Regions from separate parts of the Rhodococcus erythropolis R138 genome, predicted to be linked through region 1. Evidence: riboswitches for the same ligand, from Rfam matches in the RefSeq annotation. Region 1 holds a riboswitch; each other region holds the start of a gene.
The links. Region 1 has a riboswitch for S-adenosylmethionine ahead of H351_RS22015 (bifunctional o-acetylhomoserine/o-acetylserine sulfhydrylase). Riboswitches for the same ligand answer to the same signal wherever they lie in the genome.
Positions count from the first base shown of each region.

Region 2: it holds a riboswitch for S-adenosylmethionine, as region 1 does, so the genes downstream of both, H351_RS32965 (putative leader peptide) here and H351_RS22015 (bifunctional o-acetylhomoserine/o-acetylserine sulfhydrylase) in region 1, are expected to answer to the same signal.
Region 3: it holds a riboswitch for S-adenosylmethionine, as region 1 does, so the genes downstream of both, H351_RS00275 (aminotransferase class V-fold PLP-dependent enzyme) here and H351_RS22015 (bifunctional o-acetylhomoserine/o-acetylserine sulfhydrylase) in region 1, are expected to answer to the same signal.
Region 4: it holds a riboswitch for S-adenosylmethionine, as region 1 does, so the genes downstream of both, H351_RS09240 (LLM class flavin-dependent oxidoreductase) here and H351_RS22015 (bifunctional o-acetylhomoserine/o-acetylserine sulfhydrylase) in region 1, are expected to answer to the same signal.

Region 1 covers NZ_CP007255.1:4,792,901-4,800,796, reverse strand. Annotated here, with positions in the region: gene H351_RS22045 (GNAT family N-acetyltransferase) at 1-312, opposite strand, end outside; gene H351_RS22040 (bifunctional methylenetetrahydrofolate dehydrogenase/methenyltetrahydrofolate cyclohydrolase) at 377-1,234, shown strand; gene H351_RS22035 (DUF3017 domain-containing protein) at 1,240-1,524, shown strand; gene H351_RS22030 (SWIM zinc finger family protein) at 1,530-2,105, opposite strand; gene H351_RS22025 (DEAD/DEAH box helicase) at 2,105-3,883, opposite strand; gene metX (homoserine O-acetyltransferase MetX) at 4,053-5,189, opposite strand; gene H351_RS22015 (bifunctional o-acetylhomoserine/o-acetylserine sulfhydrylase) at 5,186-6,511, opposite strand; SAM riboswitch class IV at 6,655-6,795, opposite strand; gene H351_RS22005 (NADP-dependent isocitrate dehydrogenase) at 7,101-7,896, shown strand, end outside.
Region 2 covers NZ_CP007255.1:5,389,976-5,397,871, forward strand. Annotated here, with positions in the region: gene H351_RS24710 (dipeptide ABC transporter ATP-binding protein) at 1-831, opposite strand, end outside; gene H351_RS24715 (ABC transporter permease) at 828-1,718, opposite strand; gene H351_RS24720 (ABC transporter permease) at 1,711-2,709, opposite strand; gene H351_RS24725 (ABC transporter substrate-binding protein) at 2,712-4,349, opposite strand; gene H351_RS32965 (putative leader peptide) at 4,487-4,591, opposite strand; SAM riboswitch class I at 4,585-4,679, opposite strand; gene H351_RS24730 (GNAT family N-acetyltransferase) at 4,697-5,287, opposite strand; gene H351_RS24735 (FAD-dependent oxidoreductase) at 5,296-6,405, opposite strand; gene H351_RS24740 (ABC transporter substrate-binding protein) at 6,416-7,387, opposite strand; gene H351_RS24745 (amino acid ABC transporter ATP-binding protein) at 7,422-7,896, opposite strand, start outside.
Region 3 covers NZ_CP007255.1:53,187-61,082, reverse strand. Annotated here, with positions in the region: gene H351_RS00285 (DUF917 domain-containing protein) at 1-398, shown strand, start outside; gene H351_RS00280 (PucR family transcriptional regulator) at 395-1,930, shown strand; SAM riboswitch class IV at 1,991-2,105, shown strand; gene H351_RS00275 (aminotransferase class V-fold PLP-dependent enzyme) at 2,159-3,484, shown strand; gene H351_RS00270 (LLM class oxidoreductase) at 3,695-4,309, shown strand; gene H351_RS00265 (DNA-binding transcriptional regulator) at 4,288-5,166, opposite strand; gene H351_RS00260 (alpha/beta hydrolase family protein) at 5,310-6,308, shown strand; gene H351_RS00255 (saccharopine dehydrogenase family protein) at 6,301-7,512, shown strand; gene H351_RS00250 (PH domain-containing protein) at 7,513-7,857, opposite strand.
Region 4 covers NZ_CP007255.1:1,951,135-1,959,030, forward strand. Annotated here, with positions in the region: gene H351_RS09205 (MFS transporter) at 1-1,040, opposite strand, end outside; gene H351_RS09210 (MarR family winged helix-turn-helix transcriptional regulator) at 1,037-1,528, opposite strand; gene H351_RS09215 (TetR family transcriptional regulator) at 1,934-2,587, shown strand; tRNA gene H351_RS09220 (tRNA-Glu) at 2,699-2,771, shown strand; tRNA gene H351_RS09225 (tRNA-Asp) at 2,907-2,980, shown strand; tRNA gene H351_RS09230 (tRNA-Phe) at 3,051-3,127, shown strand; gene H351_RS09235 (ABC transporter substrate-binding protein) at 3,369-4,997, shown strand; SAM riboswitch class I at 5,177-5,272, shown strand; gene H351_RS09240 (LLM class flavin-dependent oxidoreductase) at 5,277-6,356, shown strand; gene H351_RS09245 (NtaA/DmoA family FMN-dependent monooxygenase) at 6,386-7,780, shown strand; gene H351_RS09250 (MFS transporter) at 7,850-7,896, shown strand, end outside.

The sequences.
Region 1 (7,896 bases):
GAATGCGAGGTCGTCGATCAGGTGGGCACACAGCACCCGAATCGATTCGCGACCGAACCCTTGGCTGTGAAAGTCGGGATCGAGGAACAAGTCGAGCCCGGCGTGGCGGAAGTCGGGATTGTCCTCCGCCTCGTACCACTGGATGAAGCCGATCAGGTGGTCGCCGTAGAAGATGCTGTAGCGCGTGGTGCCGGCCTCCGGCGCTGCAGGCCAGTCGTCGTCGGGATTTTGCCACCACTGCACGACGTCCGGGTGCAGGTGAATTGCCCGCAGACGGGCGTGATGATCGGGCGCGACGGGGGAGAGGAGCACCCTCGGGCCGCGTAGTTCCGGAGCCGTTGTCACTCATCGACCCTAACCTGGAACAATGGTCGCCGTGACTGCAACGATCCTCGACGGCAAAGCTACCCGCGACGAAATCTTCGAAGACCTGAAGGTGCGGGTGAGCGCTCTGAAGGCAGAGGGCATCACACCCGGCTTGGGCACCATCCTGGTGGGCGACGACCCGGGATCCGCGGCTTACGTGCGCGGCAAGCACAACGACTGCGCCAAGGTCGGTATCAATTCTTTGCGACGCGACCTGCCTGCCGACATCACGCAGGAACAGCTCAACGCGACGATCGACGAGCTCAATGCCAATCCCGAGTGCACCGGCTACATCGTGCAGTTGCCGCTCCCCAAGCACCTCGACGAGAACGCGGCCCTCGAGCGTATCGACCCCGACAAGGATGCCGACGGCTTGCATCCGGTCAACCTCGGTCGACTGGTGTTGGGCAAGGAAGCCCCGCTGCCGTGCACCCCACGTGGAATCCTCCACCTTCTGCGTCGCTACGAGGTCCCGATTGCCGGTGCACACGTGGTGGTTGTCGGACGCGGCGTCACGGTCGGTCGTCCGATCGGATTGCTGCTGACGCGTCGTAGCGAGAACGCGACGGTCACGCTCTGCCACACCGGTACCCGCGATCTCGCGGCCGAGGTTCGCCGCGCCGACATCATCGTCGCTGCCGCCGGCGTTCCCGGCCTCATCACCGCAGACATGGTCAAGCCCGGAGCAGCGGTCCTCGACGTCGGCGTCAGTCGCACCGACGACGGCCTGCGCGGCGACGTGGCAGCCGACGTGAACGAGGTCGCCGGCTTCGTCTCACCCAATCCCGGTGGTGTCGGACCGCTGACCCGCGCGTTCCTGATCACCAACGTGGTCGAGCGCGCCGAGCGGGTTCTGGCCGGAGTCTGAGTCCGATGTCCTCACTGGTCGGCCTCGCGAAGAAGAATCTGCCCATGCTCGCGGTCCTCGCCGTGATCGCGGCGGCCGTGGTTCTCGTGCTGGCCGACCGGTGGCGTCGCGGCGCCCTCGTCTTCGGTGTTGCCGTCATCATCGGAGCTGCCGCTCGGTGGTTCGTTCCCGAGAATCGTGTGGGGTTGCTCGCGGTGCGCGGAAGGGTCTTCGACACTGCGGCGATGGGTGTGATGGGTGTGTTGATCGCGACGCTCGCCCTGACCATCGATCCGCTCGGCACCGACTGAGAAGATCAGTCCCCGTAGAACGAGCGAATGTCGATATCACTCAAGGGGATCCACTCCGGTGAATCTGTGGATGTCGACTTCTTTCCAGCCTTGACCGGTGCACTTCGCAGCGTCACCGCAAGTGCAGGTTCCTCGTCGATTCGCCCGGCCAGGGCGTAGATCGCGGCGAGATGGTGAACGCACGGCGAGCGTCGACCTGAGCAGTCGCAGCTGGCAGTGCACTCCGAAAGATCAACGGCTACTGCGATATTTCGAGCCTGCAGTTCGGTGACGATGCTGTCCGGCAGTTCGCCGGTGGAGACGGATCTGTTGGCCTTTCCCGCCGAACGGAGAAGGCTCTTCACTGCGGCGATTTCGGATTTGGTCCAGAGCGGGACAGAAATTGTCACCGACGAGGTTTTTGCTTTGGTGCTCACCTCCGCGACGACGGTCCCCGATGAGACCACGGTGAACTCCACGGAACCGTTGCGTGCGAGGGTACGAGCCGTCGGCAGGGACGGGTTCGGACCGGATGCCGCAGTCCGCTCCACCGTGCGCAGCCATGCTCGACCCCAAGCGGTGACACCGAATTCGTTGGCCATCAGATGATCACCGCGCCGTCGAGTTCGAGGAGTTCACGCAGTTCGGTGTCAGGGAGATCGGCCAGGGCGGCCTCGACGTTCCCGGAAACAGCATCGGCCACAGCTCGTTTGGACTCGTGCATCGCTGCGATGTGATCCTCGACGGTACCGCCCGTCACCAAGGTGTGGACGTTGACGGTGCGCTTCTGGCCGATGCGGTGTGCCCGGTCGGTTGCTTGATCCTCGACGGCTGGGTTCCACCACCGGTCGTAGTGCACGACGTGACTTGCGCGCGTGAGGTTGAGGCCGAAGCCGGCGGCGCGCAAGCTCAGAATCAGAACCGGTGGTGAATCCGTGTCGTTCTGGAATGCGTCGACCATCGCGTCGCGCTTGTCGGTGTTCAGGCCGCCGTGAAGGAACGGGATTGCGCCGATTCCCAACTCGGAGCCCAGGTGCCGCGAGAGCATCTCGCCCATCGTCCGGTACTGCGTGAATATCAGCGCGCGATCGCCGTCGTCGACGATCTCGGCGATCATTTCCGTTGCGCGGTCGAGCTTTCCGGATCTTCCGTAGAGGTCATCCGTATCGCCGGTGACCTGCGCCGGATGATTGCATACCTGCTTGAGGGTGGTCAGCAGTGCAAGGATATTGCCGCGCCGGGCAATTCCCGTACCCAAACCGGTGTCGAAAGCATCTGCAACTGCAGACCGATAGATGCGCGCCTGTTCCGACGTCAGAGTGCACGAGACGGTGGAAAATTGCTTGGGCGGAAGATCCTTGGCCACTGTGTCTTTGGTTCTGCGCAGAATGAACGGATCGATGACCGCGGCAAGCCTGGTCGCCGCGGTGGCCGATCGACCGGATTCGATCGGTACGGCAAAGCGTTGACGAAACCGTGCGCGAGTTCCGAGGACTTCGGGATTGGCGACGCGAAAGAGCGACCACAATTCTTCGAGACGGTTCTCCACCGGCGTGCCGGTCATCGCTACCTTGACGTCGGCCGACAACTGCATTGCTGCTTTGGCTGCCAGCGAAGAGGGGTTCTTGATCTGCTGTGCCTCGTCGAAGACCACTGAACTCCAATGGATCGGGGCCAATTGGTCTGCGTCGGAACGCAAGACGCTGTAGCTGGTCAGCACCGTGGCGCCGGCAGGAACACGAGTGGGAAGTGCGCGAGCGGTCCCGTGATGAACGTGCAGTGGCAGATGCGGAGCGAATCGCTCGATCTCGCGGCGCCAGTTTCCGATGACCGAGGTGGGACACACAACCAGGTGTGGACCGTCGTCGGCGCGGATCGCGATCATCGAAATCGCTTGCAGTGTCTTGCCCAAACCCATCTCGTCGGCGAGGATTCCACCGCCCGAACCCGACAGTGCAGTCAGCCAGGCAACTCCGTGCACTTGATACGGGCGCAATGTCGCCTGAATCTTTGCTCGGCGAAGACTCTCCACGGCTGCGCGCGCTTCCGTGAACAACCGCACCGTGGACCGGGCGCTTCTGATTTTCGTGTCGTCGCGCTCGATCGCGGCATGCGCTGCAGTCGGAATGTCATGTGCGCCGGTGTCGATGACGCGCTTCCATGCGAGCAACGACGGTCCGAGGTCGTCGCGACGTGCATCGAGGGTGTGCAAGGCGTCGATCGCGGTGGCGAGGTCGAGCAGTTGCGCTTCGACGTCGGTCGCTGTGATCGACTCGTGGACCGGGATCGCCAGCCGGCAGATGCCCGGCGACCCGGTCGGCATCCCCATCGCCGACAGGCGCGCTGCCGGATCTGGGTCACCCCAGAACGCGAAGGACATGTGCTCGGGAATGTACGTAGCCTGCAGGCGCGTCGAGCACGGCTGATTCACGTTCGCCGATGCTAGCCGCGCCGGCTCAGGTACGCCAATGAAAATGTCGGGAAAACCTGCAGATCAGCTGTGGTTTTCCCGACATTGACGGATCCTGAAATTGTGCCTCTGTGCCGGATCAGCGGGCCGTGCGTGCGAACTCCATCGTTCGGCGAAGCAGTCCGGCGACAGCGTCCGCCTCCGTCAGGAAGCCGTCATGGCCGTCTCTGGACTTGAGAATCTCGAGGCCCGTGCACGTCGAAATGCCGTCCGCGATCTCCTCTTGCAAACGAAGGGGATACAGCCGATCCGAGTCCACGCCGCCCACGACGACCGGCGCCGTGATCGATGCCAACGCCGCTGCAACGCCGCCGCGTCCACGACCGATGTCGTGCCGGTTCATGGCTTCGGTCAGGAGGACGTACGTGCTCGGGTCGAAGCGGTCGACCAGCTTGTCTGCCTGATGTTCCAGGTAACTCTGGACGGCGTATCGTCCACCGTTCCAAGGATTTTCGTCGTTCTGAGCGGAGTTCTCGAAGCGCGCATCCAGTTCGGACTCGGTGCGGTACGTCAGGTGCGCGATGCGACGGGCGATGCCGAGTCCGGCGCGAGGTGCCCGCCCCGTTCCGTGGTAGTCACCGCCCTGCCAATCCGGATCGGAGACGATGGCAGCGATCTGCGTCGTCTGGGTGCCGATCTGATCTGCAGTGGCCCGTGAACCGGTTGCGAGAACCAACGCGGAGCGAATGCTGTCCGGGTAGGAAACTGCCCATTCAAGGGTGCGCATCCCGCCCATGGATCCGCCGACTACCGAGGCCAACTGGTCGATCCCGAGGAGATCGACGAGCTTCTTCTCCGCCGCGATCTGATCCCGGATGGAGATCTCCGGGAACCTGCTGCCCCACGGCTTGCCGTCGTCGGCCAGCGAACTAGGACCGGTCGTGCCGCGACAACCACCGAGGACATTGGTTGCGATGACGCACCATTCGCCGGTGTCGATCGGTTCGCCCGGCCCAACCATCCCGTTCCACCAGCCGGGGGAGGGCTGATTTGCGGAGATCGGTCCGGTGACGTGTGAGTCTCCGGTCAGTGCGTGCTCGACGAGTACGACGTTGTCGCGGTTCGGGGACAGCTCACCCCACCGCTGAACGGCGAGCGAAACCGAGGGGAGTACCGCGCCGCTCTCGAGTTCCAGGGCGCCGATGTCGACGAACCCCACCTGGCCGTCGGGCGGGGGAAGGAGGTCGATCCTGGGCTCCAATTCGTTCACGGTCACGAGTTTGCCACCGCAGCCAGGCCGACGGTGATATCGGCGAGGATGTCGTCGATTCCTTCGATACCGACCGCGAGGCGGACGAGTCCGGGCGTGACACCGGAGGCGAGCTGCTCTTCGGGGGTGAGCTGCGAGTGTGTCGTCGAGGCGGGGTGGATGACGAGTGAGCGAACGTCACCGATGTTGGCGACGTGGCTGTGCAGCGTCAGGGCGTTGACGAACGTCTTGCCCGCATCGATACCTCCGGGCAGCTCGAAGGTGACGATGGCGCCGGTTCCCTTGGGCGTCAGCTGCTTTCCGCGTTCGAACCATGGCGAGGTGGGGAGTCCCGCGTAGGAAACGGAGGCCACCTCGCCGTGGCCGTCGAGGAATTCGGCGACCTTCTGGGCATTGGACACGTGGCGCTCGATGCGCAGGCTCAGGGTTTCGATGCCCTGCGCGATGAGGAACGCGTTGAACGGCGCCACGGCGGAGCCGAGATCGCGCAGCAGTTGGACGCGCGCCTTGAGTGCGAATGCCGGCGCGCCGAGGTCTGCGAAGGTGACGCCGTGATAGCTGGGGTCAGGCGTCGTGAAGTTCGAGTGGCGACCCTGCGTCCAGTCGAAGGTGCCACCGTCGACGATGACGCCGGCGATCGCGGTGCCGTGTCCGCCAAGGTATTTGGTGGCGGAGTGAACGACGATGTCGGCGCCGTGTTCGAGTGGGCGGAGCAGGTACGGCGTCGCGACAGTGTTGTCCACGATCAACGGAAGACCGTTCTCGTGGGCCAACGACGAGATACCGGGGAGGTCGAGAATGTGGTTCTTGGGATTGGCGATCGTCTCGCCGTAGAACGCCTTCGTGTTCGGGCGAATGGCTTCGCGCCACTGCTCGAGATCGTCGGGATCCTCGACGAAGGTGACTTCGATGCCCAGCTTGCGAAGGGTGTAATGCAAGAGGTTGTACGTGCCGCCGTACAGGTACGGGCTCGAGACGATGTGGTCGCCGGCTTCGGCGATGTTGAGGATCGCGATGGTTTCGGCAGCCTGACCCGAGGAGAGGAGGAGTGCGGCGACTCCGCCTTCGAGGGCGGCGATGCGCTGCTCGACGGCGTCCTGTGTGGGATTCATGATCCGCGTGTAGATGTTGCCAGGCTCGGCGAGGCCGAACAGTGCCGCAGCGTGATCGGTGCTGTCGAAGACGTAGCTGGTGGTCTGGTAGATCGGCAGAGCGCGCGCATTGGTGGCGGTGTCCGCTGTCTGCCCGGCGTGCACCTGCTTGGTCTCGAACGACCAGTTCGCGGTCGGATCAGAAGTTGCTGCGCCGTCGGCTGTGTTGTCGGTCATGATTTGTTCACTCCAGTGGTCTGACGGATAGATGTCGGACGGGGGCGAAGGATCGCCGCCCCGTGCTGGGGTCTATCTACAAGTGCGACACATACTGAGTTACCTCCGTGGGGCTCGGCCCGGTCTGGGGTCCGTCCCTGTCGGACCCGCGCTTGTCACCCGAATTGCGGTGGAACTGCGTGAGCAGATCCACGTCGGGAAACCTGGTCATCACCCGGGGCACCCCACCGCGGTTGGAGGGTTGCCGTCCAGCGAGCCGGGGCTTGACGCTGACACTCATGACCAAGTCGGATTCTACCGGGAAGTGAGCGCAGTCCTGACGCGGGGCGAATTGTGAGCCGCAACCGCACGCGAGACAGAGCGACGCAGCCCACTAGCAGGAAAAAGTTACTCGCGAGTAGAGACCGATGGGTGGACCTGCCGGTTGCGGCCTCACGGGTTAGCAGTACGCTTGTCTTGTTTGGGACTCATCTCCCGAGATCAGTCCACACCGTCTAGGTTTGATAATCGAACCGTTCGCGGACCCACTCACAAAGTGTGACCGCAACCGTGTAACCAGGGAAACTTCCTAGGAGGACGCGAAGCACCCATGTCCAAAATCAAGGTTGAGGGCACCGTCGTCGAACTCGACGGCGATGAGATGACGCGCATTATCTGGCAGTTCATCAAAGACAAGTTGATCCATCCGTATCTCGATGTGAACCTCGAGTACTACGACCTCGGTATCGAGTACCGCGACGAGACCGACGACCAGGTCACCATCGACGCAGCGCACGCGATCCAGAAGCACGGCGTCGGCGTCAAATGCGCCACGATCACGCCGGACGAGGCACGTGTCGAGGAATTCGGTCTCAAGAAGATGTGGCGTTCCCCGAACGGAACGATCCGCAACATTCTCGGCGGCACGATCTTCCGCGCACCGATCATCATCTCCAACGTTCCGCGACTCGTTCCGGGCTGGACCAAGCCGATCATCATCGGCCGTCACGCATTCGGCGACCAGTACCGCGCCACAGACTTCAAGGTCCCCGGCCCCGGCAAGGTGATGATCACCTACACGCCTGAGGACGGCAGCGCACCGATCGAGCACGAACTGGTCAACTTCCCCGAAGAGGGCGGCGTCGTCCAGGGGCAGTACAACTTCACCACGTCCATCCGTGACTTCGCTCGCGCGTCGCTCACCTACGGACTGCAGCAGAACTACCCGGTGTACCTGTCCACCAAGAACACCATTCTCAAGGCGTACGACGGTGCCTTCAAGGACATCTTCCAGCACGTCTACGAGACCGAGTTCAAGGCTGAGTTCGATGCCGCAGGTCTGACCTACGAGCACCGCCTCATCGACGACATGGTCGCTTCCGCACTCAAGTGGGAGGGTGGATACG
Region 2 (7,896 bases), 600 kb from region 1:
CAGCGGGCTCGTATCCTGACGGACCGGCCGATCGACCGGTCCCGAGGACAGGCTCGGAGCCGAGTCGAGCAGCTTCTTCGTGTACTCGTGTCGCGGGTTGTCCAGAATATCTGCGGTGCGGCCGGATTCGACGATCCTGCCGCCCTGCATCACCAGGATCCGGTCCGCGCGGTCTGCGGCCACTCCCAGGTCGTGCGTGATCAGGAGCACGGCTGCACCGGATTCGGCGATTCGCTCGTCCAAGTGGTCGAGGATGCGTCGTTGAACCGTGACGTCCAGAGCACTGGTCGGCTCGTCGGCGATGATGAGGGCGGGGTTCGCGACAAGCGCGATACCGATCAGAACTCGTTGCCGCATACCGCCGGAGAGCTCGTGTGGGTACTGGCGTGCTCGGATTTCCGGCCGGTCGATACCCGCGCGCTCGAGCACCTCGACGGCGTCCAACCGGGCTTTGCGACGGTCTGCGAGGCCGTGGATCCGGAGGACTTCTGCAACCTGGTCGCCGATCCGCGTCACCGGGTTGAGCGAGGTCGTCGGATCCTGCGGCACCAAACCGATACGCGCGCCGCGGATTCGCTGCCACGCACGGTCGGAATACGAGTCGATCTGTTCACCCTCGAACTCGACGGTCCCGCCGGTGACGTGACCACTGCCGGCGAGCAGACCCAATATCGCGTGTGCCGTGGTCGACTTACCGGAACCCGATTCCCCGACCACCGCAACTACTTCGCCCCGACCGACGGTGAAGCTCACGCCGGATACCGCGGGCTCGGCGCCGTAGGCGATCTGTAAGTCGGTGACGGAAAGCAACTGTTCCTCGGTCGTGCTCATCGCCGGTTGTTCCTTTCGATCTCGTGGCCGATACGGTGTGCCGAGATGACCACGGCGACAATCGCGAGACCGGGAAGTGTTGTCATCCACCAGGCATTGGCGAGGAAATTGCGTCCCTCGGATACCAGCGATCCCCATTCCGGGGTAGGCGGAACGGCGCCGAATCCCAAGAAGCTCAGAGCCGACACCGCCAGTACTGCCTGCCCGAACTCGACAGCGGACAGCGCGACCACCGGCGCGTAGGAGTTGGGAAGCACGTGCCGACGCAGGACACCGAGCCACTGCACACCTGAACTGAACGCAGCCTCGACGTACTGAGCTCCGCGCACCCGCATCACTTCGGCACGCATCACTCGCGCGAAATTGGCGACCATACTGACGCCGACCGCGATGGCGACGTTGATGGTGCCGAAGCCGAGTGCGGTGACAAGGGCCAACGAGAGCAGCAGTGCCGGAATGGACAGCAGCACGTCGACGATGCGCATCAGCACGGCGTCGACGACGCCACCGACAAAGCCCGCGAGCAAACCGATTATCGATCCCGCCACCAATGCGATTCCGACCGCCACCAGGGTTGCGGTCAGGGACAGCGCGGCGCCGTGCACGAACCGTGTGTACAGGTCACGTCCGAGATTGTCGGTTCCGAACCAGTGAGCCAGGCTCGGGCCCTGCAGTTTGTCCGCCGGGACACCGGACAACGGATCGCCGCTGGCAAAGAATCCGGGTGCGACGGCAAAGCCGATGGCAAGCAACACGATCAACACCGGAATCACCAAGCCGGGCTTTCGGATCCAGCCGATGGCCGTGGACTCTCGGCGCGAAACAACAGGTGCCTTCGCCTCGACGCTCGGATCGAGGAGTAGGGGTTCGATCAATGTGTCAGACATGAGCCGGCTCCAGATCGGTCGAGCTTTCGGTATTCGACTTTTCGGTGTGACTCTTCTTCGTCTGGATGATCCGTGGATCTATCAAGGGGTAGAAGAGGTCGACCGCGAGGTTGACGAGCACGAACACGAGAGAGGCGAACACAACGACTCCCTGCACCACCGGGATGTCCTGCGCCATCACCGACGTCTGTGTCAGACGGCCGACGCCCGCGCGAGAGAACACCGTTTCCACAACCACCGAGCCCGCCAGCAGCGTGCCGACCAGCACACCGGCAATGGTGAATGCCGGAATGCTCGCCAGTCGCAACGCGTGACGGGTCTGCACGCGCCAACGGCTTGCGCCCTTGGCGTACGCAGTCTCCACGTGCGGCGAACGTAGCGTCGACTGCAGGCTGGTCGTGAGCACCTGCGCGATCACCGCGCCGGTCGGGATCGCCAAGGTGATCGCCGGAAGAATCACCGTTGCGAATCCCTTGTCTCCGAATGCCGGGAAGATGTGCAGACGGAACGAGAAGAGTTGCAGAAGAATCAGGCCCACCCAGAAAGTAGGCACTGCCACACCCAGCGGCGGCAGAGAGAACAACAGGTTCGCGAGCCACCGCTTGCGGGTGTAGGTAGCGAAGAACGCGATCGCCACTCCGAACAACACGGCCAGAACCAAGGCGGTGGTTGCCAGCACCAGAGTGCTGGGCAGCGCCGAGAAGATGGCATCCGTCACCGACTGACCGGTGGAGATCGATGTACCGAAATCGCCGCGAAGAGCATTCGTCAGCGACGTCCAGTACTGCACCCACACCGACTGGTCCAAGCCGTACCGCGCCCGAAGCTGATCGAGCGCGGCCTGATCCACTGCAACACCCTGACCGGACGAGTCGGCAGCCATGCTGACGGGGTCACTCGGCAGGAGGAACAGAATCACGAACGAGATGGTGAAGGCGGCCCACAGGACCACTGCGGCCTGACCCAGTCGGGTGAGTACGTATCGAGTCATGATTACTTACCCGACAACCATGCGTCGTAGAACTGCAGGCGTGAAGAGGCTTCGAAGTTCAGGTCCTGCACACTCGATCCGGCGCCGATGGCCTGTGAGAGCTCGATGGTCGGGATGGAGAGTCCACGGTCGAGGATCAATTCCTGTGCAGTGGATACCAGTTCGCCGCGTTGGCCGTTGTCCGTGGCTGCAAGCTGGTCTGTGAGTACCTTGTCGAGCTCCGGATCTGCGCCGCGACGGTTCAGGTTGCGGCCCTCGGTGCTGAACGATGCCCGCAGGATGTCGGCGTCCGCGCGAGTGCTGTTGTAATACAGCGAATCGTAATCACCCGATACTCCCTTCTCGGTCCATTCACCGTTCGAGACCAGGTTGAGCTGCAAGTCGACGCCGACCTTCTTGAGCTGCTGCTGTACGAGCTCGAGGATGGCCTGGTTACCCGAGAACACCGGACTGAAGGTGACGCTGAAAGTGAGCTTCTGCCCGTCCTTCTCGCGGATACCGTCGCTGCCGGCCTTCCAACCAGCCGCGTCGAGAAGCTTCGCCGACTTGTCGGCGTCGTACGTCACGACACTGGATTCGTCGCTGTAGAGCGGAGTGGTGTGAGCCAACGGGCTCGTGGCCGGGAAGAACGACGGATCCAGAACGGTGTCGACGAGTTCTTGGCGGTTGATCGCGGGAATGATGGCCTGGCGAACAGCCTGATCGGCGAGAACGCCGCGACTGACGTTGGGCTGGAAGAAGAAGCTCACACCCGGGTTCGGCCTTGTGAGGATTCGTCCGCCTGCGCCCTCGATCTGCGGCGCATCCTGCGGAAGCGCATCGCTGACCGCATCGAGCTGGCCGGAGGCCACGCTGCCTGCCCGCACACCGGATTCGGGGACCACAGTGAAGTCGACGCCGTCGAGGTAGGCCTCACCCTGATGCGCGACCGCGTCCGACGCCCAGTTGTATCCCGCACGCTTGGCGATCTTGACGCTCTTGTCCTGCTGCCAGTCGGTGTACACGAACGGTCCGGAGGCGATCACCGCGGCACCGGGGCAGCGCTGCTCGGATGCCAGCGCGGTGGTGGAATCGGCGAGGATTCCGAGCTGTGGCGTCGAAGTTGCCTGCAGGAACTGAACATTGGGTCCGGAGAAATTGATCTTCGCCGTGTGAGCATCTACGACGTCGGTACCCGTGTACGAGGACAGGTAACTCTTCGCCAACGACGCGTTCGGTCCGAGATTCTTGACCGAGTCGAAGGTCTTCTTCACCGAATCCGCCGTCACCGGTGTGCCGTCACTGAAGGTGGCGTCGTCGCGAAGGACGAACGTGAAGCTAGCGGCGTCGGGGCTGATCTCCCAACTCTTGGCGAGCCACGGGGTGATCTCTCCGGTGTCGGGATTTTGATCGGTCAGCGAATCCACCACGGTCCGAGTGACATACACGGTCTGGTTACTGCCGGCCTGGGCCGGATCGGCGCACGTCGGCGCCTGCGACAGACCGTAGCGAAGGGTTCCGCCGGACTGGGCGGGGCCTGCGTCGGCAGCACTGTCACTCCCGCTGCTGCAGCCGGCGAGGACGGTGCCGAGAACCGAGACAGCACCGATACCGGCGATTACGGTCGCGCGTTTGCGGGCACCGAATGAGGGCGAAGACACCAAGAACTCCTAAAGAGGCATGCCGAAGAGCGCACCCGTCGCCTGAGACGAGAAAGGCGATCGAGCACGAATCACTTGTGAGAGAAGAGAAAACAGACTTGTCGACGACTCGCCTGAGTGTGAATGACTGACCGAGGTCAGTTGGTACAGAAAGATCCCGCGGTGCGGCACAGGTCTACGTGACGACGCGACCAGGCGGTATCGAAACCGCCTTCGACTGCCTTCATTTCGTGTTCCTCCATCGGTCCTGGCGGTAGCACCCGCACCCGATCACTCGGGGGGTTGCTGCGACTTCAATGAGCCAGGTCTCTCGGTCGCTCTGGATGGTCGTTCGCAAGTGTACGAGGTTAAACCCGGGTGTTGTCAACCCGGTCGGTAGGAATTGCTGCTCGAGTCACATTTTCGAGGACCCGAAGTTGTTTCTCGAACGGGTGGATGCCCACCTCTTCGGGCGAGAGTGACGCGTCGTAAAGCGGTGTGTATCCACTGGACAGATACAGCGCGACGGCCTCGGGTTGCCGAGGACCCGTCGTGAGAAACACCCGGTTGTATCCACGAAGTTCGATCTCTCGTTCCAACTCGCGAACGACGGCCTTGCCGAGGCCGCGCTTCCGATAGTCGACCGATGTCCAGATTCTCTTCAGTTCGGCAGTGGTGGAATCGAATTGACGAAACGCACCACCGGCGATCGGCAGACCGTCGTGGGTGAGCACCAGAAGCGCACCCTGAGGGTAGGCAAATTCTTCTGCCGGATACGTCGTGAGATCCTCGAGCATCGCTTCGCGAGTCCCGCCGTAACGCGAACTGTATTCGAGTGCCAACTCCGCGATCAGTGGAGCTGCCAAGGGATCGTCCTGCGATACCGAATAGACCTCTACCGCTCCGACACCCTCGAGCTGCCGAGTTCCGAGCTCCAGTGCCACAACACTTTCCTCCATGAATCTGGTCAACGCTCCCCCAGCCTGAAAACTTCCGGAGCGAGGGTGGTTCCGTCGACGAGGTCCGCCACAAGTTCACCCAAGGCCGGACCGAACTTGAACCCATGCCCCGAGAACCCCGCCGCCACCGTGACGGCTCCGACTCGGTCGATGACGAAGTTACTGTCCGGCGTGCTCGTGTACAGGCAGGTGAGCGACTCGACACGGGTGGAATCGACACCGGGCAACCACGACTCGGCGTACTCCACCAATCGCTGCTCTCCGTCGATACCAGGGGTGTAGTCACGGGTCTGCGGAGTCACCACCGGCCCGGTCGCGTGTTCGCCGATCTTGATCCCGTCCTCGGAACCGAGCCCGTAGATCCCCGCGGTCTCCAATTCTGCGCCGGTGTGGTGAACGAAACTCGGCCACTCGACTCCGGGATCGAGCGGTGCGAAGTGTGCTGGTTGTTCCTGTGTCGTGCGCAGTGTCGGCAGTACGATCTCGGAGCCGAGACCGCTGTCTGCGATCAGATCCGCAGTCCACGCACCGGCCGCGATCACTACCTGACGAGCTGCGAGCGTTCCACTGTCCGTCACCACGTCCACGCCGTAGGACGCCCGCGCGAGTGCCAACACCCGAACATCGTGACGGATCTCGGCACCGGCGAACACCGCTCCCGCCTTCAGAGCGGTCACGGCGCGGTCCGCGTGCAACCGGCCTGCATCGGGATGATGGAGCACCGTGGTGTCGAATCGCAGCCCCGGCCAACGGGCGGACGCCTCGGCAGGGGTGAGGATCTCACCCTTGATGCCCGCCTCGAGAAGTATCTTCGCCTTGGACTGCACGGCCTGCGGCAGGCCGTGATCAACGGCACCGGTGAGTTCCAGGAACCCGATGTCCGTCGTGGTCTCCAACTCCCGCCACAGCGGCAGCGCGTCGGCCGCCAACCCGGTGTACAGGTGATTGTCGTACGCCTGCCGGTAGATGCGCGAAGTACCGTGCGACGCACCGTGCTTGTGCCCCGGCCCGAACTGTTCCAGCTGAACGACGCTACGTCCGCGCGCCGCGAGCCGCCAGGCGGCGGAGGACCCGACGAGTCCTCCGCCGATGACGATCGCATCGAGAATCTCACTCATGGACGAGAGCTCACTTGGTCTTCGGAAGGCCGGGCGGGTTGATCAGGGACGTGTCGACGGCTTCACTCGTGATGTTCCAGCGCTCGAGGATCTGCTGGTACGTGCCGTTCTCGATCGTGTGGTTGATCGCGTCGTTGATTGCCTTGATCAGGCCATTGTCCTTCTTCACCAGAACCGCGATCTGACCCTGCAGCGTGTCGCCTGCACCGGAGAACTCACCGACGACTTCGGTTTCACCCGACTGCTTGGCATGGAACTGCGACGACGGGTTCGGTCCGAAGTAGGCGTCGATCCGGCCGGACTGCAGCGGCAGGTAGTAGTCGGTGGTGTTCTGGTAATAGGAGATGTCGGTGGGCGCCAAGCCGGCCGCGACGTTCTGCTCACTCCATTTGACCAGCAGCGCTTCCTGATTGGTGCCCGAGGAGACGGCGATCTTCTTACCCGCGACGTCCTTGGGCTCCTTGATGGAGATCCCGGCTCCCTTCTTGGCTTCGAAGGCGAGGGTGTCGAGTCGGTAGGTGGCGAAGTCGTACTTCTCCTTACGCTCTTCCGTCACAGTCACATTGGACAGGAATGCATCAGCCTCGCCGGAATCGACGCGAACGAAGTTCTGTGCCCAGTCTGCGGTCTGCAGGTCGACCTTCAAACCGAGAACGTCACCGATCAAGTAGGCGAAGTCGGTCTCGGAACCGATGAGAGTGGTGTCGTCGTCGGCGTAGAAGCGGAGCGGCGGAGCGGAACCGGCACTACCGGTGACGCGCAGCGTGCCACGATCGCGGATGTCCTGAGGTAGCTCGGCGGCGATGGAATCCACCTTGTCGGTGGTAATGCGGTTCTGATCGGCCGTGAGGTTGTAGCCCGCAGCAGCGGTGACCTGGGCGCCGTCGGACTCCGCGTCCGCGCTGCTGCATGCAGCGCTGAGCAGTCCGACTGTGGCAAGAGCCGAGATCAGAAAAGTCGCGCGACGGGATGGGGAGAACATCAATTTTTCCTTCCGGGAATGAGTCTGGGTCGCGTCAGAGGACGCGGGAGAGAAAAGCTTTGGTCCGTTCGTGGACCGGATTGTCGATCACCTGCGAAGGTGGGCCCTGTTCGACGATGACGCCGCCGTCCATGAAGACCGCAGTGTCCGCCACTTCCCGAGCAAATCCGACCTCGTGTGTGACGATCACCAAGGTGGCGCCGTCACGGGCCAGCTGAGCGAGGACTTCGAGAACCTCGCCCACCAGTTCCGGGTCGAGCGCCGACGTCGGCTCGTCGAAGAGAATGACCGCCGGCCGCAGTGCCAGCGCTCGCGCTATCGCGACGCGCTGTTGCTGGCCACCGGAGAGTTGGCGGGGATACTCGTCCGCCTTGTCCCCCACTCCCACTCGCTCGAGCAGTGCGCGGGCCTCGCGGTACACCTCGTCACGATCACGCTTCTGGGCCGAGAGCGGCGCTTCCACCACGTTTTCCAACGCGGTCAGGTGCGGAAACAGGTTGAAGTTCTGG
Region 3 (7,896 bases), 1.5 Mb from region 1:
TCGGCAGTTGGCGGGAGATCGCCGAAAGCTCCGGGGGGCGAGTAATGGGGACAGGCCGGGTGCGTGCGGTGCGTCGTAGTCGCCCGAACGCCGGCGATCGTCGGGGCAACGTGATTCTCGAACACGATTCTGCGGTGATACGAGTCGAATTCGAAAGTGAGTTCCTGACCGTCGCGTCGGACGGCGAGATGATTGCGACATGTCCGGACATCGTGACGTTGCTCGACGTCCGGACCGGTGCCTTCGTCTCGTGCGAATCAGTGCACCAGGGGCAAGATGTGGCCGTGTTGGTTCTGCCCGGCCCTCAGTGGTGGGCGGAAGATGTGAGCAGGTTGAAAGTTGTCGGCCCGCGGGCCTTCGGGATCGACCACGACGCAGTGCTGATGGAGGCGCAATGAGCGCGAGTGTGTCGGCGTTGCTGAACAACCCGATCTTTGTCGGGTTGTATCGACTTGCCGGCGAAGGTGATCCCGTCGTGACGACAGTGGGAGCGCTCACCGGGGAATCGGCACAGTCAGCCGAGGCCGTGTCGGGTGCGGCGGGTGCAGGATCAGTTCTGGTGATTCTCGATCGAATCGACGTCGGGGAGTGGAGATTCGACGCTCTCCTTCGACGCACGGCGGCGACCGGCTGCCGGGTGCTCGCGGTACACAGCACTGCGGCGGAGGATGCGAATCTCTCGTTGCTTGCCGATCGCCTCGGACTGGTGGTGCTCGGAGTATCCGACCCGTGGCAGTTCAGCGTGGATCTTCGTGATCTTCTCTCGAATTCGCGGGCGGTGATGGCCGACGCGGTACTGCGGGCGACACACGCGGGCCAGCGGGCCGGCGGAAGCGTCGAGAATCTTCTGTCGTTGCTGCTGAACACATTTCAGCGTTCGTTCATCCTCCTGGACGCGTCCGGACGCCCGCTGACCGGCGCCGATTTGTTGTCCGACGCTGATCGAGCAGCCGCCGGTATGTTGTCGGGCCGCGGGGCGCCCACCACTGTTGAATTGGACTCCGGCGGGGTCCTGATTGCGTGCCCGGTGATGTCCGGCGCAGCCCGAGAGCCCTGGCTGGCGGTGCTGCTCCCGGTGCGTCAAAGCGTCGAAGAGGCTTCTCTCTCAGTGGTTCTCGACGTGGCCTCGTTGGCTGCCGGGCACCGACTGGCCGTTGCACGCATGGTCGACGAGCGTGAAGCGCGCCGGCGTAGCGCGCTACTCGGTGAACTGATCGACACGTCAGCAGACGCCACACCCGGACTGCTCCGGCGCGCACTCGACGCGGGTTGGGCACTGGACGGATGGCATATCGGCATCAAAGTCCTGGCGGTCGGTGAGGTCGACCTGGTGGCCAGGCGCAGTGAGGTCGCAGACGCCCTCGCCGCCGAGGGAATCGGCGCCAATGTCGTGGAACAGGCTGACGGCTGGGCAGCGTGGACCACTCTGCCGGGCGAGCCGCGACCGGAGTCGATCACCAGGATCGCCGAGAGCATCCGTGCAGCTCAGGCGAGGTTGGAACCCACGATGGAGACCTGGGTCGGTGTGGGACGCGCACACGACGGTCCGGCTGGAATCGGTGCGTCCCTGTCTGAGGCCGGGGATGCCGCTCGGCTCGCGGGTTCGAGGTCGCAGACAGGCCGCTTCCTGCACGTGGACCGCCTGGGTCTGGCGCAGTTGCTGCTGGCGTGGACGCGAACCGACACGTTTCAGCCCGCAGCCGCGGCACTGCTCGCGCCGCTACGCGATTCGAATGGAGAGTTGCTCGAGACTCTGTCGACGTACCTCGACGAAGAATCGTCTCTGGCTCACACCGCAACCCGAATGGGCTTGCACCGCAACACCGTATCGAGTCGGATCGATAGAATTCAGCGCCTTCTCTCGGTGGATCTCGCAGATCCGGAAACGAGACTCGCGCTCCACCTTGCTTGCCGGACCATCGCGCCCTGACGGAGATCTTCGCGGCTTCGTCTTGACAAGCACGGGAGGTTCCTGCCATCCTCGTTGCCAGGTCACGAGTACCAGTGTTCAGCCCCGGCTTGCTGGTCGGCAACCCTCCTCCGCGGTGGGGTGCTCCGGGTGACGACCCGGCTGCGTTCGAAAACGAATGCGGCAAGCGCGGACTCTTCCGGGGCCATCACCCGACGAACGAGTCCTTGAACGTGAGGATTGTCTTCGATGACTGCTGTATTGAGTGCCGACACCTGCCGCACCACCGCGATTGCCAAGGTTTCGGGTGCTGACCTGCAGGTTCCATTGGTTCAGGGCGGCGAATGCTCCTACGCCAACTTCGACTACGCCGCGAGTGCGCCGGCATTGGCCCAGGTCACCGACCGTATCGCCGAGTTGCTGCCGACATACGCCAGCGTCCACCGCGGTGCCGGCTATGCGTCCCGGATCTCCACGCTCACCTACGAGAACGCTCGTGAATCCGTTGCTCGTTTCGTGAACTGTGCCGACGATCAGGTTGTCGTCTTCACCCGGAACACCACCGATTCGCTGAACCTGCTTGCGCAGTGCGTTCCCGGCAGCACCGTCGTCCTCGACGTCGAACATCACGCAAACCTGTTGCCGTGGAACGACGCTCGTATCGTCACCGCCGCAGACACCATCGAAGAGACGATCGAGCGTCTGATCGGTGAACTGTGCACCAAGCCTGCAGCGCTGCTCGCAATCACCGGTGCCTCCAACGTGACCGGCGAGATCCTGCCGATTGCACGCTTGGCTGACATCGCTCATCGTTGCGGCGCACGTATCCTCGTCGACGCTGCTCAGCTGGCTCCCCACCGTCGCATCGACCTGCAGGAATGCGGCGTCGACTACATCGCTTTCTCCGGTCACAAGCTCTATGCGCCCTTCGGCGCGGGTGTTCTGGTCGGACGCCGTGACTGGCTCGACGAGGCTCAGCCGTACCTCGCCGGCGGCGGCGCCGTGCGTGAGGTGACCATCGAGTCCACGGAGTGGGCCTGCGCGCCTGCCCGCCACGAGGCAGGTTCCCCCAACGTTCTCGGTGCGGCAGCCATCGCGACCGCATGCGAAACCCTGCACGCGCTGGACTTCGACGTCATCGCCGAGCACGAGAAGGCACTCACCGCCCAGCTCACCGACGGATTGTCCGCCATCGAGGGCGTCTCGCTCGTGCGACTGTGGAATGACGCACCGGACGCCGTCGGAATCGTCACCTTCACCGTCGACGGATTCGAAGCGGGCGAAATCGCCGCATTCCTCTCCGCCGAGCACGGCATCGGAGTTCGCGACGGTCGCTTCTGCGCACACCCGGTTCTCGCACGCCTCGGCCTCTCCGGCGGTGCAGTTCGCGCCAGCCTCGGCCTCGGTAGCAGCTCGGACGACGTGACGCGGTTGGTAGACGCCGTGAACATCCTGGTTTCGAATCAGCGTGATTGGAACTACGCCAAGACTGCCGGTGCGTGGAACCCCGTGCCCGAGACCCGCCCCTTCCTCGGAGCCGCAGACGACAACGCCGGCGCAGCCGAGTGCGTCTGAGCTGAGCTCGGTCCCCGAAAACTCGAACGGACAACTAGCATGGCAGCCATGGCACCAGCGGATTTCCCCGCCACCCCTTCGAGAGTGAGCATCACTCTCGGTCAGTGGTGCCGTCGCCATGTCGATCTGTGCCGCACCTCGTCAGGAATGTGTTCGGGCTGACGATTCGTCTCGCTCATCCCATACTTTTCTGATTTTCGGAGGTCTCACATGTCTTCACGCGCTTCGCATTCTCTGCACGTAGCGGTCGAGTTGACCGGATCCGGTCACCATCCGGCAGCTGAGGGCGCACCCGGCAACCTGCCCATCATCGGCGGCGACTACTGGGTGGACCTCACCGAGGGCGAAAAGGCTCTCGATTTAGCTTCATTCCCTACCAATGTGGTTCGGATTCGCGCTGCGGACCTGCGTGAGGCACAGCTCGAACGTGCACGGATACGCGCTGCTGTCGCCGAAGAAGGACGCGATCCCGACAGCGTCGCAGTACTGGTCGATCTCGAGATTCTGATCGCGCCGGAAGCTCGCTCCGCCCGTAAAGAGCTTGCACAGTTGGACAGCGCGTTGACGGCGCCGCGGGTTCCCGTTTCGCTTCACTACGTCGGAACGCCTTCCGGTCTCGGCAGTTTGATCGCCGATGTCCGAGCTGCCGAGGTCGCCGACGGCGTTACGTTGCTGCCTCTCGCATTGCCTCGCACGCTCGAGCATCTGGTGGACAGCACCATTCCGTGGCTTCAGGATCGCGGACTTGTCACACCGTCCACCGCAGTCGACGAGGTTCTCGGGCGTTTCGGACTGCCGCCCCGTCAGCGCACGCTTGCGTCCTGATCGTCACCGATTGCATCTGCGTACAGGTGGAACAGCGACGGTAATTCGTCGGCACCGTCCACCTGTGCCAGAAGCGTCCAGCATTGCGCAGTGATCGACCGAGCCCTCGTGCCGATCCAGTTGGTGGGCAGTAGTTCCGGTGGCAACAGCGGATCCGGTTCCATGGCTCGCGTGAATTCCGCCGCGAGTTCGATGGTCATCGTGACAGCATCGGTACCCGGACTGTTCTGCAGTTTGCGCAGGCGTGCGGTCGCTACGTCGAGTAGCCGTTCGTATCCGTCAGCGATCTGGTCCAGTGGCCACAACTGCGCGGCAATTTCCACGGGGTCTTCGAGCATGCCCACTTTCAAATCGCGAGTGGTGAGAGAAGACAGGTGCTGTTCGACGTCGAGTTCGGCGGCCGCATCGCGAATATACGGTTCCCAGGCGTGCGGCGAGACGTACAGACCGCCCTGGACGAGCGCGCCGCCGAGGTAAACGACCCTGGTGCGCAGCGCATCTCGCGCTTTCCGTGACGACTCCGGAATTGCGAATCCGGCCAGGTGCCAATACCCGTCCCACGGTGTCACAGTGTCGCGGTCTTGTTGATAGGCCAGCCGAACGAATTCGACGTCGGGTTCCATCTCGCGCAGGGCTTTCGGCGTTGCTCGTAGCGTGGCCTGCCGCCCGCGACCTTCCTGAGTGAACTTCCCCTCGGTGACCAACCGCTTGATGCACAGCCGAACCTGTTGATCAGTTTTGTCGAGGGCGTCGGCGGTGGCATAAAGGGTGCGTCCGTCGACAGTTCCGTCCGTGCGCAGTAGTCCCTCGATCAAGATCCTCGTGGGTACATCGACGTCCCTGTCGGTCATCGCCATGTCCTTTCCTCGCTTCTCGACATCTTCGCCCACAACTGTACTATCGAATGCAATACGATCGTTTCAAATTCGTACGTTAGGGCGGGAAGATGGCAGCGGAATCGATGAGCGAGGGCAAAAGTAAGCCTCGTTTACGCAGGTGGATGGTTACTTCCCTGGCGGTGGTCGTTGTTCTGATCGCGACTCTGGTGGGCTGGACGCTGTACCAGAACACCTATGACATCCGTGAGGAAAAAGTGACGATCACCGGGGGATCGGTGCCGCTCCAGGGAGTCCTTGCACTGCCCGAACACGGTGACGGTCCCTTCGGGCTCGTGGTTTTCGTCCACGGAGACGGCCCGGTCGATGCAACACATGAGACGTTCTATCGACCGGTGTGGGAGGCGTTCGCAAAGGCGGGGTACGCGTCACTCTCCTGGGACAAGCCGGGGGTGAATGGGGCACCGGGCAATTGGCTCGACCAGAGCATGGACGATCGCGCGGCAGAAACGGAAGCGGCAATCGAGTGGGCGCGGGGACGTTCGGATATCGATCCGTCTCGTATCGGTCTGTGGGGTGCAAGCCAGGCAGGGTGGGTGATGCCCAAGGTGGTGAACCTCGACCCGGACGTAGCGTTCGTCATTGCCGTGGGTCCCGCGATCAACTGGCTCCAACAAGGCGAATTCAATACCCTAGCCGAACTTTCCGAGAGAAATGCGTCGGCCGACGAGTTCGAGAAAGCGCGGGTCGATCGTGCGAAGAACTTGGATCAGTTGGCCCGTGATGCATCGTTCGACGATCTCGTGGCCTCCGGCGAGGCCGACGGTCTCACCGAAGACCGGTGGAACTTCATCCGAAAGAACTACCTCTCGGATGCGCGAGCCGATCTCGAAACCGTGAAGGTTCCGGTGCTCTTGATCATCGGCGGACAAGACGTCAACGTCGACGTGGCTGATACCGAAAGGGTGTACCGCGAATTACTCGACTCGCCAGGGCAACTGGTGGTCAAGAAGTACCCCGACGCCACTCACTCGATTGTGGAGAAGGACCTCGAAGACTCGGAATTGATGTCGGCTCTGGTGGCCGTTCTTGCTCCCCGTTCGATCTTCGCTCCCGGCTATCTAGCGGATCAGACTGCATTTTTGGAGGGAATTCATGGCTGACGGAATCACGGTTGTCGCACTGGGTGGTGCCGGTGCCATGGGCTCGGCAGCAGTTCGTCTGGCCGCAACATTGCCGGGAATCGGCAAGGTAGTAGTCGCGGATCGCGATATCGATGCTGCGAAGCGTCTTTCAGTTGAACTGGCGCAGGCGTCAGCGGAAGTCGAGGCGCGCAGCATCGACGTCACGGACGGTCGCACGCTACGTGAATTGCTTGACGGCGCAGACGTGGTCGTCAATACGGTCGGACCGTTCTTCCGTTTCGGCGTCGGCATTCTCCAGGCAGCGATCGAGACCGGGACTCACTATCTCGACATCTGCGACGACTGGGAGCCGGCCGTCGACATGCTGGAATTGGACTGTGCCGCGAGGGGAGCCGGAATCTGTGCGGTAGTCGGCATGGGCGCAAGTCCCGGGATGAGTAACCTCCTGGCCGCGATGGCAGTCTCGCGATTGGACGTGGTCGACGATCTGTATACAGCCTGGCCGGTTGATGTCGAGGGCGAGGACGAGTCGGTGGACACATTGAGTGCAGCGGCCGTTCACTGGATGCAGCAGATCAGCGGCACGGTTCCAGTGGTTCGTGCGGGGCGAATCGTCAACGAAGAACCGTTGCGTTCCATCGCACTCGAACTGCCCGGCGGACGTCGGGGGAACGCTTACGTGGTCGGGCATCCGGAGCCGGTGATGTTTCATCGGACCATCAATCCTGCAGGGCATTCGGCAAATCTGATGGTGATCACACCGGAAACCGTGGCGTTTCTCGACGTTCTCCGCTCAGATATCGACAAGGGGAGAATTGATCTCGACTCGGCTGCTGAAGAATTGGGCAAGCCCTCGCTCCGGCGGATGATCCGTGCTGCGCCTCGAATGCTCACGCGTGCCGGTCATGGATCCTTGCCGTTGTTTTTCGCCTCGGCGACCGGGGTGCGCGAAGGTCGAGAGATGCGCGTCGTGGCACGGATCGCTGACGATTCACCGGTATCGGCGTTACTGTCGGACATGGCCGGTGCAACCGGAATCCCCTTGGCGCTCGGCCTTGCTCAGGTGGTGTCCCGGCTGGCCGACGGAACGATTCGGGATCCGGTCGGTGTGCACTCAGCCGAGAGCGTCATCGACCCGGACGTTCTGTTCACTGCACTGGCGCGGTTGTTCGGTCGAACCGACTGGAGTGACATCGTTACCGTCGAATCCGAGTTTCGCTAGTCAGTTCGCGGCGTGCGATCCGATGCGACTGCGGATTTCGGTCTCGACGCGATCTCCGTCCTTGGGGCTGAATGAAGGCGCTCCGCGGCCGGCGAGGGTGAGTACCACCGCGGTCTCCTTCCACGGGCGTGAAAGATCCAGGCTGTACCACGAGCTGAAATCTGTTGTTCCCCAAATTCGTAAGCGTCCACTCAGCCATGACATGACTCCGAGGTCGACGGATTCGATCTGTGAGTACGGAACGAACTTGCTGACAAACGGGAAGTAATAGTGGCGGATCGTGACGCCCTGATCGTCGATTCGGACGGTCCTGTCCTCGTAGATCGTTGATGTCCCTGTACTCACAGTGAAAACCCGGTCCCTGCTGTTCGACGCTCTCGGCGG
Region 4 (7,896 bases), 2.8 Mb from region 1:
GTGCCGATCAGGAGGGTGATTCGTGCGCCGAATTTCCCGTACACCCTGGACGCGGACATGGTCGCGAAGATCCCGACCGCAGCGACGGGCAGCATGAAGAGCCCGGCGCTGATCGGTGACATTCCGCGGGCTACCTGTAGCCACTGGGGGAGTCCGAAGAAGATGCAGTAGAACGCTGTGTAAGTCAGCAGGGTCCGGCCGAGAGTCATGCTCAGTGCGCGGTTTCGGGCGATGGCACGGACGTCGATGAACGCCGAGGTCGTTCGACGTTCCCACCAGACGAACAGGAACACGAAGAGGGCCGTCGACGGGACGAGATACCACTTCGCGTGTTCGGCGAGAGACAGGAGGAAGAGCATCGTCGACGTCGTCAGGGCCAGAAACAGCGTGATACCGAGTGGGTCGAGTGACTTGAACAACGCAGTGGCGCCGGCCCGGTCGGGCAGGGCGGAGTCGCTCGGAGCGGCGAAGAAGACCCATATGGCAGTGACGACGACAAGCGGGAGGTTCACCCACATGATCGACTGCCAACCGAGTGTGCCGACCAGCAACCCGCCGAGAGTAGGCCCCAGCGCGACGACCGATTGAGCGCAAATGGTGAGTGTTGCTATAGCTGAACGGGTTTGAGCCCGGTGACGGTCAGCGTATTCGCGGATGACGGTCATCGCATTCGGATACTGTGTCGCCGTGCCGATCCCAAGCAGAATTCGCGCCGCGATAAGCCAACCCAGCGACGGGGCGAGCGAGCCGAGGATCGATCCGGCAGCGATCAGACCCAATCCCGCCAGATAGACGCGTTTGGCGCCGAGGATCGATCCGAGTCGCCCCGCCGCCGGTGCCGTGACTGCAGTCGCGATGTAGAGAGCCGAGATGACCCACACTGTGCCCGAACTGGAACCGAAGTATGTGGCGATCGGGACGATTGCAACCGCAATCATCGACGAGTTCAGTGCCTGAAGAACGGTTCCCGAACCGAGAGCAAGACTCAGTTTCAGGGGAACGGAGGCTTGGGGTGTCGACGTTTCGACGACGGCGGTCACGGGTTCATCAGTGACTCCTCTGATATCGATGTCGATGCTGGGGACGCGCCCTGGCCTAGTCTGCGCAGGATTCGGCCGGCGATCAGAAGCAAGTCACGCTCAGCTTCGGTGCACTCGGCGTCGATGACCTCGGCCAGCCACTGCGTGCGTTTCGTTCGGTCTTCGTGAAGGGTCGACGTGCCTAGTTCGGTCATCGTGACCAAGGCCGCGCGGCCGTCCGATGGATCCGCCCTTCGCGTCACCATGCCCTGTTCCTCGAGCGCGGCCACGGTCTTTGCGATGGATTGCGGTGTGACGCGCTCGAATTTTGCCAGCTCTTTTGCGGTCAACGGACCTTGTCGGTCGAGGTGGCCGAGAGCTTGGATCTGGCTCGGCGTGAGTTTGTGGTCGTGGCGTTTGGTGCGAAGACGCCGGACGAAGGCACCCAGATCGTCCCAAAGTACGTCGATCTCGTCCCGATCCTTGCTGCAACCCTCGCCATCGTTCATTTAGACAGTCTAACTGTGCTATTTCGATGCTGCCAGCACGGTTTCGACAAAAACTGGGGAATAAACAATCGCATTAGTTGTTTAAAACCTTGGGATTGCCGCTCATCCGTCGGCGAAGCAGTTCCGTCTGCGAGGTCGGATTATCGGAATCTCGGACACGAAAAAGCTCGGATGCGCACCCCCTGCGGCGCACCCGAGCGGCCAAAACCATACCACTTGGTGTCTTTTGGGCATAAAGTCGGTTGTTGTCCCCCGAACAGCCGATTGCCTCTAGTACTTTTGGCGGGTATCGCTCTAGTCCTTACGTAGGGTGTGTTGGAGGGGATATTGTGAGGTTTCGGGGGATGACAGGCGCCGATCACGGCGATTCTGCGTACCAACTCTGCGAGAGGCACAACACCGTAAATGGCACGTCAACAAGAGCGTGCGCGGCGTACCCGCGCCGCCCTGGTCGAAGCGGCTGCAGTCGAATTCGCCAAGCGCGGCTATGCAGCTGCGTCGGTGAACACGATCCTCGAGGGCTCCCGCGCCACCAAAGGCGCCATGTATTTCCATTTCCAGTCCAAGGAAGAGTTGGCGCGAGCGGTTCTGACCTCGGCTATCGAAACCTTCACTGGAATCACTGATCGTTGGGCCAAGAGAACAGACCTCGATCCATTCGTCGCTTTGCACGGGCTTGTGCTCGACATTGCCGAGGTCTTCCGTGCCGAGGTAATCGTGCAGGCGGAATTCCGGCTGATCATCGAGCCGGAGTTCTACAAGGATGTGCAATCGGGTGGCGGGCAGGTCTGGGGAAAGACCGCCTACGAGTTGGCATTGCGCGCCAAGGACGACGGTTTGCTCCGCGACGACGTGGACCCGGAGAAATTCACGCGCGTACTGGCAGCGAGCCTTGCCGGCCAGCGGTACATGGCGGACCTGATTGCCTCGAGTGGCGATCTGGGTGTGTGGTTCGAGGAGTCCCTCGAAGTGGTGCTCGAAGCCATGGCTACACCGGAGTGGTTGGAGAAGTTTCATCGCGACGGCTGGCCACAAGTGGAGTTCCCCGACGCGGAATAGTCCACTTTTCGCCCATGACCAGGCGATTTGTGATTTCCGAACGCTGTGCCATAAGCTATCCAAGCTCCCAACGGAACGCCGTTGGGGTACTAGTTCGGAGAGATCCGGCGGGCCCCCTTCGTCTAGCGGCCTAGGACGCCGCCCTTTCAAGGCGGTAGCGCGGGTTCGAATCCCGTAGGGGGTACGTTTTGCGAAAGCGAAACGATGCAGTATGGTTTGACCCGCACGACACGCTTTGAGATGCACAAATGCCAGGCCAGGACAGTGGTTTGGGAGCGGCTCGAAGATGTAGTACGGTTTCACAGCAAGGAAAAAGCAAGGCCCTGTGGCGCAGTTGGTTAGCGCGCCGCCCTGTCACGGCGGAGGTCGCGGGTTCGAGTCCCGTCAGGGTCGCAAAGCTTTGTTCTCAATCAATTGGTTGAGAACAAAGCAATGCGATAGGCATTCGGTTCGGGTGCCGTCCGGCCAGGTAGCTCAGTTGGTACGAGCGTCCGCCTGAAAAGCGGAAGGTCGCCGGTTCGATCCCGGCCCTGGCCACCATAATTCTTATCGACAAGCTCCAATCTCATGTTCTTCGAACATAAGGTTGGAGCTTTTTCGTGTTCGGATGTCAGTCGCCGTCAACCACTCGGCCCGATCATCTCAGTTGTGCGCATCCTTTGTCTCCGTGAATGTTTCCGGTCACCGGGAACGTGCTGGGCGTCACTCCACAGAGGACATCACTATTAGCCGATTGCGGCCGATCCGTGGCTGCGTCTACTGGAAGTGAGGTGGAATCTCCGTGTCGCACTCGAGATCTTGGCGCATCGGGAAAGTCAGCCGGGTCGCCGTCGCATTGCTCGGTACCGGGGTTCTGTTGGTGGGCTGCGCGAGCAACGGTGACGACAGCGGAACCGATACGACGAACACGTCGGGGGACGTCGTGACCGGCATGGTCAACGAGCAACCGGACCCAGGCGACGCGGTCGCCGGCGGGACCATGACGTACGGCGTGCAGGTGCTCGTTCCCTCACTCGACCCGACCAAGACGGCAGCGCGCGGCGGTTCCGGCGGTGAGGCCTTCGCTGCGGTGTACGACGTCCTGATGAGTTACGACACTGCGAGCGGCGAGTTCGAGCCCAAGTTGGCTCAATCGCTCGATACCAGCGACGACGGAAGCACGTGGACGTTGAAACTTCGCGACGGTGTGAAGTTCAGCGACGGCTCTGCGCTCGATGCCAACGCCGTGATCACAAGCATCGATCGGTACAACGCGGGCAAGGGCAATGGCGCCGAGTTGTGGCTGGCTTCGGTGGAATCGGCGCAGGCAAGCGGTCCCACGACGGTCGACTTCAAGCTGAAAACGCCGTGGATGCGCTTTCCGTCGATGCTCGCTCTCGGGCACGGGATGATCGTCGCCCCGAGTTCGCAGCAAGGCGACAAGTTCACCGCAGTGGGTGCCGGACCCTTCACCGAAGATCTCTTCACGCCGAGCGTCGAGCGAATCTTCAAGGCCAACCCGTCCTACTACGGCGGTGCTCCCAAGCTGGACAAACTGCGGATGGTTGCACTCAACGGTCCGCAGGCCAATCTCGAATCATTGAACAGCGGTCAGCTCGATGTTGCCTACATTCGCGGCCTTACTTCGGCGATCAATTCTGCCAAGTCCGCTGGTTACCCCGGCTACATCGACGTGCTCAACGCCGGTAGTGCCGAGATTGTCAACAATCGTGAAGGCCGACCGGGCTCGGATGTTCGCGTTCGCCAGGCTATCGGCTACGCGCTGGACACCACGTTGATCGATCAGCGCGTGGAAAACGGTGAGGGACTGCCTGGCTCGGAGTTGTTCGGTCCGACGTCGCAATGGCACGTAGACACACCGGGTATTGCCTACGACCCCGAAAAGGCCAAGGAGCTTCTGAATCAGGCGAAGGCAGACGGATACGACGGCACTCTCGACTACGTCGTGCTCAGTGAGCCCAAGGACCACGCGATCGGCCTCGCCGTGCAGTCACTGTTGCAGGCCGTCGGGTTCGAGGTGAACTTGATCTTGGCCAACAACGCCGGCGACATCGTGCAGAACGTCTACGTCAAGCACGATTTCGACCTCGCGCACGCGGGCATCGGAATGTACGAGTCGATACTCGATCTCGGATTGTTCTCCACGACCAACAGCACCTCGATGGCGAATACTGCTGGATATGCGAACCCGGCGATGGATCAGCTGATCGCAGATCTACAACAAGCCAAGGATAATTCGTCGACCCTGGCGATCATCGGCAAGATTCAGACGCTGTGGAACGAGACGGTTCCGTCGGCGCCGATCGGCGGGCTCACGTCGTTCTGGGCTTGGCAGAAGAACGTGCACGGTGTGGTTCCGACTGCAACCGGCATCATGCTGTTCGATCAGGCATGGATGGGCGCGAAGTAGCGTTCCAGCGCACACCGAGAGCCCCGTCCGACGCGAGTCGGGCGGGGCTCTTTGGTGTCTACGTCGGCTAGCGTTGCGCAACCCTTTCGATCAGGATGATTGTATTGAAATATGTTGTAGGTCAATATGATTCGTAAAGTGCGATTTGACTTGTTCAGCGTCGCCCGCATAGATTGCATCCACCATCCAGAGTGGCTGAGAGACCTGGCTCGATGATGCCGCAGCAACCCGCTACCTAACCGCAGTGTGGGTGCTACCGCCAGGACCGATGGAGGACACATGACTGTATTTGCCGTGGGTATCGAACTGGACGGCGAGGGCACTCACCCCGCTGCCTGGCGCCGAAGCTCACACCGCCCGGATCAGTTGCTCACGGGTAAGGCCGTGCGCGATCGCGTCGCGGCTGCCGAGAATGCGGGCTTCACCTTCGCGACGTTCGACGATTCCATCCTCCCTCCGAGTGGTGACGTTGTCGGCCGCATCGATGCCGTCTCCAGGGCGTCATGCGTGGCAGCGACGACCAGCACGATCGGACTGGTCCCCGTCGTCGGGACCACGTACGCCGAACCGTTCCACACCTCTTCGCAATTGGCGACATTGGACTACTCCTCGCGTGGGCGTGGCGGTTGGCTTGCTGTTCCGGTCGAAGACGATGCCGCGGCGAGGGCGTGGGGGAGGGCTCCGGTAACGACGGAATCGGCGCGTCAGCAGGAGCAGCGGGATTCGGTTACCGTCGTGACAGATCTATGGGATTCGTGGGAGGACGACGCCGTCGTCCGTGACTATCTCAGTGGGCGTTTCCTCGAGCGTGATCGTCTGCATTACGTCAATTTCGAGGGCGACACCTTCTCGGTGAAGGGGCCGTCAATCGTTCCGCGGCCGCCGCAAGGCCAGTTGGTGGTGTTCGGCCGCTACGGCGCCATCGAACCACACCAGGCCGATGTTGTTCTCGTTTCCGGTGATTCGGTAGAGGCCATTGCACAGTCGGCTGCCAAGGCGCGCGATGAGGGCGCGTCATTGGTGGTCGCCGAGGTCGATGTGGCGTTCGATACGCCGAATCTGTCTGCGGCGCAGCGGTTGATCGAGCTGAACTCGTACGGGAATTCCGTCGTCACTGGCCGACTGCTCCTGGCTGCAGATCCGGGGGAAGCGGCCGTGGTTCTGAAGGAATTGGCCGGACACCTCGACGGTGTTCATTTTCACCCTCTCGTGATCGACGAGGACCTTCCGGTGCTGGCCAAATTCGTGCTTCCGGCGCTGTCCAAGGCCGGGTTGACGCGACGCCCGGTTCCGGGATCGACTCTGAGGGGCAACCTCGGCCTGCAGCGGCCCGCAAATCGATTCGTCCACTCCTCCTGACTTGACTTCGCGCTAAGGACATTTCGGCTATGACTGCATCACGCTCCGCCGTACCTCGACCCGACGCTCACGTTCACTTCGGCGTCTTCTTCCAAGGGGTCAACCACACCACCATCTGGTCCGATTCCTCGAGCGGATCCCAGATCGACTTCGAGACGTTTCGGCGGTTGGTACTCACCGCCGAGCGAGGTCTGTTCGACGCCTTCTTTCTCGGTGAGGGCCTTCGTCTTCGCGAGCAGAACGGCAAGATTCTCGATCTGGATATCGCCGGCCGCCCCGACGCCATTGCGCAGTTGGCCGCCCTCGCCGGTATCACCGACAAGATCGGGCTGGTCGCGACACAGAACACCACGTACAACGAACCGGCCGACCTCGCCCGTCGACTCTCCGGCCTCGATCTACTTTCCGACGGACGGGCCGGCTGGAACGCGGTGACCACCGACAACGCTTGGACGGGAGAGAATTTCCGTCGCGGTGGTTTCCTCGACCACGCCCTGCGTTACGAGCGTGCCGGACAGTTCATCGAAACTGCACGGGCACTGTGGGATTCGTGGGCGGACGACGCGATCTCGGACTCTCGCACGTCCGAGAACTGGTCGACTCCGGGAGCCGTGAGCGACGTACGCCGCCAGACTTCGCAGTTCGACATCTCCGTGACGCCGACGCTTCCTCGCAGCAGACAGGGACATCCAGTCATCTTTCAAGCGGGCGATTCGCCGACTGGACGCGATTTCGCGGCGACGCACGCCGACGTCATCTTCTCGCGACACGGGACGCATTTCGACGGCGCGCTCGACTTCGCCGACGACATTCGGGCTCGGTTGCGTAGCGTCGGGCGACCGGAGGACGACGTCAAGATCCTGCCCAGCACGCAGATCGTGTTGGCGGAGAACGAGTCCGAGGTCGAAGAGAAGGCGCGGTGGGTCCTCGAAGGTCAGTTCACCGGCCAAACCGCACTGTCCCTTGTCGGATTGGTGTGGGGGAAGGACCTTTCCGACCGAGACCCGGACGGTCCACTACCGGAGGAAGATCCGGTTGCGCGCCCGGTGTCCGAGACGCGCGGTTCCGCACGAGACGGCAACGACCCCATTGCGATTGCACGTGAATGGCGGGCTCTCGCCGAGGCAAAGAATCTGTCCCTACGTCAGGTCGCCATCGAGACCTCGCAGCGTTCGGGTTTTGCGGGCACTCCAGGGCAGGTCGCAGATCAGTTGGTCCATTGGGTGCGCAACGGAGCTTCGGACGGCTTCAACATCTCGCCGTACCTGGTGCCGACCGGCCTCGACGAGATCGTGGACTGGTTGATCCCGGAACTGCAGGAGCGTGGGGCGTACCGCACCGAGTACTCCACGTCGACGCTGCGAGAGCACTTGGGGTTGCGACCGCCGCTCACGCGTCGGGCCGCGTCTGAAGCTGCGGGGTAACGGGTCCTGTCCCACACGGTCACAGCGGCGGCCGAATCCACCAAGCTCGATTCGGCCGTCCGCTGGGAGATCATCGTCTGCGTAGCCGCGGGCTTCACCACCCTTCTCGATTCGGC